2 regions of the Lysinibacillus sp. fls2-241-R2A-57 genome follow, and region 1 is predicted to be linked to the other one. Evidence: predicted binding sites of a transcription regulator. Region 1 holds the regulator's gene; the other holds the start of a gene.

What was found. The regulator Rex, encoded in region 1, represses fermentation and respiration genes when NADH is low (regulators of the CRP and FNR family bind a similar motif). The targets are predictions, from matches to a motif close to TTGTGAAATATTTCACAA.
Region 2: the regulator Rex is predicted to act here: its motif matches at 1,471-1,488, upstream of QRN68_RS11600 (cytochrome ubiquinol oxidase subunit I).

The regions. Positions count from the first base shown of each region.
Region 1 is NZ_JARVRU010000142.1:22,333-25,550, forward strand. It holds gene tatC (twin-arginine translocase subunit TatC) at 1-692, opposite strand, end outside; gene QRN68_RS19870 (twin-arginine translocase TatA/TatE family subunit) at 710-895, opposite strand; gene QRN68_RS19875 (redox-sensing transcriptional repressor Rex) at 1,095-1,730, opposite strand; gene QRN68_RS19880 (ABC transporter ATP-binding protein) at 1,978-3,218, shown strand, end outside.
Region 2 is NZ_JARVRU010000055.1:6,273-9,490, reverse strand. It holds gene QRN68_RS11615 (thioredoxin family protein) at 1-47, shown strand, start outside; gene QRN68_RS11610 (hypothetical protein) at 195-350, shown strand; gene QRN68_RS11605 (diacylglycerol kinase) at 395-1,309, shown strand; gene QRN68_RS11600 (cytochrome ubiquinol oxidase subunit I) at 1,738-3,084, shown strand; gene QRN68_RS11595 (cytochrome d ubiquinol oxidase subunit II) at 3,081-3,218, shown strand, end outside.

The DNA of each region.
Region 1 (3,218 bases):
CGTGAAACCATAATACTAATTTCGTAGAGCGCAAACAATGGTACTGAAACCATTAAGTGTGAAGCTAGTTCAGGTGGTGCGATAATAGCGGCACACACAAATAAACCAAAGTACGAATATTTACGAATACGAATTAGTAAATCAGGATTTAATAACCCTATACGTGAAAAGAATAAAATGACAACTGGCAATTGGAAAAGGAAACCAAAAGGTATTGTAAGTTTAAATAAAAATGAAAAATATTCATGTATTCCAATTGTTTGCTGAATTTCCAACTCGACCGATAAATTCATCATGAACTTTATGACATAAGGGAATAATAAATAGTATGAAAAAGATAGCCCTGCGATAAACAATAAAAATGAATACGGTATATAGCTTAAGGTTGCTTTTCGTTCTACTTCCCGTAGTCCTGGGCTTATAAACGCCCACAATTGATACATTAACACTGGCGATGAAAGGATAAATGCAATTAAAAAAACAACTTGGAAATAAATTGCAAGTGGTGTTACTACATCAAACGCATGAAGCTCTATATTATAATTAGCTCCAGTAGATTGAAGGTATTTAACAAGCGGCTTTGCAACAAAAAAGCCGCCAACCATAGCTAGAACAAAGAAAACGGCAACAATGAAAAGCCGTTTTCTTAATTCTTCTATATGCTCAATGACAGTTAGATCTTTTGGATTCATTCCTCAAACATCCTAACTTACTTATCTAGTTCTTTCTTTTTCTTGTCATCATCATCTTCGTCGGCTAAACCTTTAGTAGCATTTTTAAATTCTCGTAATGTTGAACCGAATGCTTTACCCAGCTCTGGTAACTTCTTAGGACCAAAAATTAATAACGCGACAATTCCGATAATAATGAGGCTCATAGGACCAATACTACCCATTACAGCCACCTCCTCTTTATATCCATCATTTTAACCCATATTTCGTCATTTTGCTAACTAATTATATGTGAAAGTTTTTAGTCACTCTCTCGTTTTATTCCATACTTACATTTAACAGAAATTGTGAACTATACGATCCTCCGGAGGCTTTAGGCCAACAGATGTTTACCGCTGAAAGAAGTTAAATTATGTACAATTATCACTCTTCCTGATTGCGAATTAAATAAATGAGCGCCTGCAATTCTACCGATAAATCAATTGTTAAGAGCTGCATTCTATCTGGAACCGTTAACCGCTCTGGCGTAAAGTTTAAAATGCCCTTTGCGTTCATTGCCGCTAATCTATCAGCCATTTTCTGTGCAGAGCGTGGTGAAACTGTTAAAATCGCAAGCTCCGCTCCATATTCTGCATACTTTTCTTCCAATAAATCAGGATGGAAAACAGGAATATTGCTTATCATCTTCCCGTCCTTTGGAGCCTTTGGATCAAAAGCCACAACGATATGAGTATTATGATTTTTTTGGAAATTATATTTTAATAAAGCACTACCTAAATTCCCTACACCAATTAACGCTACTTTTGTCGTTTCGTGCTGATCGAGCGTTTGACTAAAAAATTTTAATAGATGCTGCACATCATAGCCATAACCCTTTTTCCCAAGAGCTCCAAAATAAGAAAAGTCACGACGAATAGTTGCAGAATCAATTTTCATCGCTTCACTCAGTTCCTTCGACGAAATGCGTTCCATGCCTTCTTGTGCAAAGTTTTGGATAAATCGATAGTAAAGAGGAAGTCTTTTTGTAGTGGCTTGTGGAATTTTTAAATCTTGTTTCAAACTTTCTCCTCCTCAAATGTCTCAGTTTGAATGTACTTAGCTACTAATTTTAATACATGTATCATTAACTATATACAAAAACTTTTAATATCCACTAGAGTATTTCCCTTTAGTTAATGGCGCTTTTTACGCCACTAACTAAAGGGAAATCGTTTCAATCTTACATGACAGCTTGGAATAAGTAAAGCACCGACATTGCAAGCGAATCTCTCATCCATTACACTAAGGAAGAATTGAGGTGTCCAGAATGATTGTTTTACAGGTCAATCAACTATATAAATCCTTCCTTGTAGATGAAATTTTAAGTGGCGTAAAATTAGAGGTTCAACATCGTGATCGCGTTGCATTAGTAGGACGTAACGGTGCTGGCAAGTCCACTTTACTTAAAATAATTGCTGGTCAAATGTCATATGACTCTGGTGATATTATAATCCCTAAAGGTGTACAAATTGGATATTTAGAACAGCATGCTGGATTAAATTCAACATTGTCGATTTGGGATGAAATGATGACAATTTTTGAGCCGCTTATTGCACAAGAACAAGCACTCCGATCATTAGAACAACAAATGGCCGACCCTACTGTTTATGAAAATCCGACTTTATATGCAAAAATAATGTCTGAATACGATCATTTACAGCATAATTTCAAGGATGCGGGTGGCTATCAATACGAATCTGATACACGCTCCGTGCTTCATGGCATGCAGTTTTATCCTGATGATTACCAAAAGCCAATTAGCTCACTATCAGGTGGACAACGAACTCGGTTAGCACTTGCTAAGCTTCTTTTAAGTAAACCTGACCTATTAATACTCGATGAGCCTACTAACCATTTAGATATTGAAACCCTTTCCTGGTTAGAATCATATTTAAAAGGATATGAAGGGGCTATTTTAATTGTTTCCCACGACCGATACTTCTTAGACCAAGTTGTTTCCATTGTCTACGAAGTTTCACGTCATCGCGTCACAAAATATACAGGAAATTATAGTGCCTATTTAGATGAAAAAGCGAAAAATTATGAGCGTGATTTGAAGTTATTTGAACGCCAGCAAGATGAGAAAGCCAAGCTCGAGGAATTTATCCAAAAAAATATTGCTCGTGCTTCTACTACTAAAATGGCACAAAGTCGTCGTAAAATGCTTGAACGAACAGAGTGGATGGAATCACCTGATGGCGATGAAAAGTCCGCAAGCTTCGGTTTTACAATTGAACGCCAAAGTGGTAACGATGTATTATCTATTGATGACTTAGCTATAGGTTATGGAGATAAGAAAATATCAAGCGGCATTACATTACGTACTTTCCGAGAGGACCGCATTGCACTAGTTGGACCAAATGGTGTTGGTAAATCAACTTTATTAAAAACCATCGTCAAAGATTTACTACCACTCTCTGGAGAGATTCGCTATGGTACAAATGTTCAAGTTGGTTATTATGATCAAGAGCAGGCAAAACTATCGAGCAACAAAAGTGTACTAAAAGA
Region 2 (3,218 bases), on a different contig from region 1:
TTGTTTATGAGGATTTTAAAAAGCAAGTAACAGCTGCGTTGAAATAATGGTAGATCACACGGCAGCACATCAGAGAATAGGATATGTTTGCCTTTATTGACTATTAAAAGGCTCATCACCAAAAGTTGTGGATAACATTAGTTAAAACGTATGCTATGTATATGAGTTGATTGGAGTGGAGGCTGGGCGACTCCTTGGGGATTAGCGTCACAGATGAGACCCTGGAGCGAGCATCGCGAGTGAAGCGGCTCATCGGACGCCCCCAGGAAAGCGCCCAGCTGGAACGGAAATCAACCACACGTTTTGGTGATGAACCTATTAAAAGTTCAATGCAACAATTAAACGTATAATACGTTGAAAGAAATAGAATCTTATGAAGCGAAGAAGGTATGTTATGAAACGAGCAAGAATCATTTATAATCCTACATCTGGACGTGAAGTGTTTAAAAAGCATCTACCAGAAGTATTGGAAAAACTAGAGGTAGCAGGCTATGAGACATCTTGTCACGCAACAACTTGCGAAGGCGATGCAACCGTTGCGGCAAAAGATGCAGTAGAACGTGGCTTTGATATAATCATTGCAGTTGGTGGAGATGGCACTTTAAATGAAGTTGTTTCAGGTGTGAGTCCTTTTGAAAATCGTCCGAAAGTTGGTCTAATTCCGATGGGCACAACGAATGATTTCGCCCGTGCAGTGCAAATCCCTCGTAATATTGCAGATGCCGTTGAGATTATAATAAAAGGTGAGACGTTGCCAGTGGATGTGGGTTTATTAAATGGAGAACGCTATTTCATCAATATTGCAGCCGGTGGACGCATTACAGAGTTAACTTATGAAGTACCAAGTAAAATGAAAACAATGCTAGGACAGTTAGCTTATTACTTAAAAGCAGTAGAAATGATTCCATCGATCAAAGCTTCCCACATGCGTATCGAATATGATGGTGAAGTGTTTGATGGGGATGCCATGATGTTTTTATGTGGCTTAACAAATTCTGTGGGTGGCTTTGAAAAGCTTGCACCAGACGCAAGTATTAATGATGGCTACTTTACTTTAATCGTATTGAAAAAAGTAAGCTTGCCTGAATTTATTCAGCTTGCTGCAATGGCATTAAGAGGCGAGCATTTGAATGATGATCGTGTTATTTATAAAAAGGCAAGTGTTGTAAAAGTATCTACTGAAGACGAAATACATTTAAACTTAGATGGTGAATATGGTGGAGACGCACCTGCAACATTTGAAAACCTAAAGCGCCATATTGAAATCTTTGTTCCACTAGAAGATATTCGGGAGAGTGACCGTATATAACGGACATTAAAAGCGGAGCTCTGTTTCATTCAGTTGAGAGGACTAGCTCAATTAAATTCAGGTAACTAATGCCTGATTCGCTTAATACACGTGAAGCACCAATAAGATATCCGAACGTTCGAATAGTTCAGAAAACTAAAAATCATCCCTAATAATTGGGATTGTGAATGAATTAAGAAAAATGTTTGGCAAAAGTGCGTATATTACTTGAACAAAATTTGAAACCTTTATAATAGGCCGGAATTTCGGTCCATTATAAAGGTTTTTTTCGTTGCAATAGTGGAAAATAAGAATAAGGGAAAGGAAAGGAAGTGTTGGCTTTGTATAAGTCGCAGGAAAGAAAGCTCATATGGCTAAGCTTTGGCGTTGGAATTATTATGCTACTTTCCATGCTTGGAAAAATATTTGGAAGTTAGGGGGGCAATGAAATGGTGAATGAATCAGCAGTCTTTTGGAGTAGAGCATTAACGGAGCTGACTTTATCGTTCCATATTATTTATGCGACGATCGGTGTTGGTGTCCCATTAATGATTATGATTGCTCAGTGGACTGGGTATAAAAAGAATGATGAGCACTATATTTTAATGGCAAGACGTTGGGCACGAGGTTTTGTTATTACAGTTGCAGTCGGAGTTGTAACCGGGACGGCAATTGGCTTACAGTTGTCTTTACTATGGCCGAATTTTATGCAGCTCGCCGGGCAAACAATTGCATTACCGCTCTTTATGGAAACGTTTGCATTTTTCTTTGAAGCCATCTTCTTAGGGATCTACTTATACACTTGGGATCGCTTCGATAGTCAGAAAAAGCATATGTTGCTATTAATTCCTGTTGCTGTCGGTGCTTCAATGTCAGCCGTATTTATAACAATTGTTAATGCGTTTATGAATGCACCTCAAGGGTTTGACATTGTGGACGGACAGCTTGTAAATATTCAGCCTTTCTTAGCAATGTTTAATCCAGCAATGCCGACAAAGGTAGCGCATGTTCTCGTTACAGCTTATATGACAGCTGCATTTGTGTTAGCGGCAATTGCAGGATACCGTATGCTTAGAGGCTCTAAGCATGTGTACCATAAAAAATCATTATATTTACTTATGAAGATTGGCCTGATTTTCTCCATTGCAGCAGCGATTATTGGAGATTTTTCAGGAAAATACTTAGCAGAATATCAGCCAGAAAAACTAGCTGCAGCTGAGTGGCATTTTGAAACAGACGATAAAGCTTCGCTTATACTATTTGGTGTATTAGATGGTGAGGAAGTAAAATATGCCATTAAAATACCTTATGCTCTAAGTATTTTAGCGCATAATAACCCAAACGCAGAGGTAATTGGCTTAGATCAATATCCTGAAGAAGATCGACCACCACTTTATATTCATTACCTCTTTGATCTCATGGTGTTTATTGGCATGTTTATGGTATTAGTTTCACTGCTTTACGTAGTCGGAAAAGCACGTGGTTGGCTATTTATCCATTCACGTTGGTTTAGATGGATTGTTGTTGCAGGTGGACCACTTTCAATTATTGCGATTGAAGCAGGTTGGTGGCTTGCTGAGGTTGGAAGACAGCCTTGGATCTTATATGGTTTAATGCGAACACCAGAAGGGGCCACAACGAGTGACCATGTGGATTTAATGCTGCTGTTATTTGCTGGTGTGTATGCTGTATTGGCAATAGGAAGTATTGTCGTTTTAGTTCGTATGTTCAAAAAGAATCCAATTGAGCGAGAAATAGAAGATCGTCATTCTGAAAAAGGCGGTGACATCTTATGACACTAGAGATTCTAGGTATTTCAGTATTGTGGATTTTCCTATTTGGCTATGTCATTGTAGCTTCGATTGACTTTGGTGCAGGCTTCTTCAATGCCTACAGTCTACTCGTTGGGAAAAATCATATTTTAACAAAT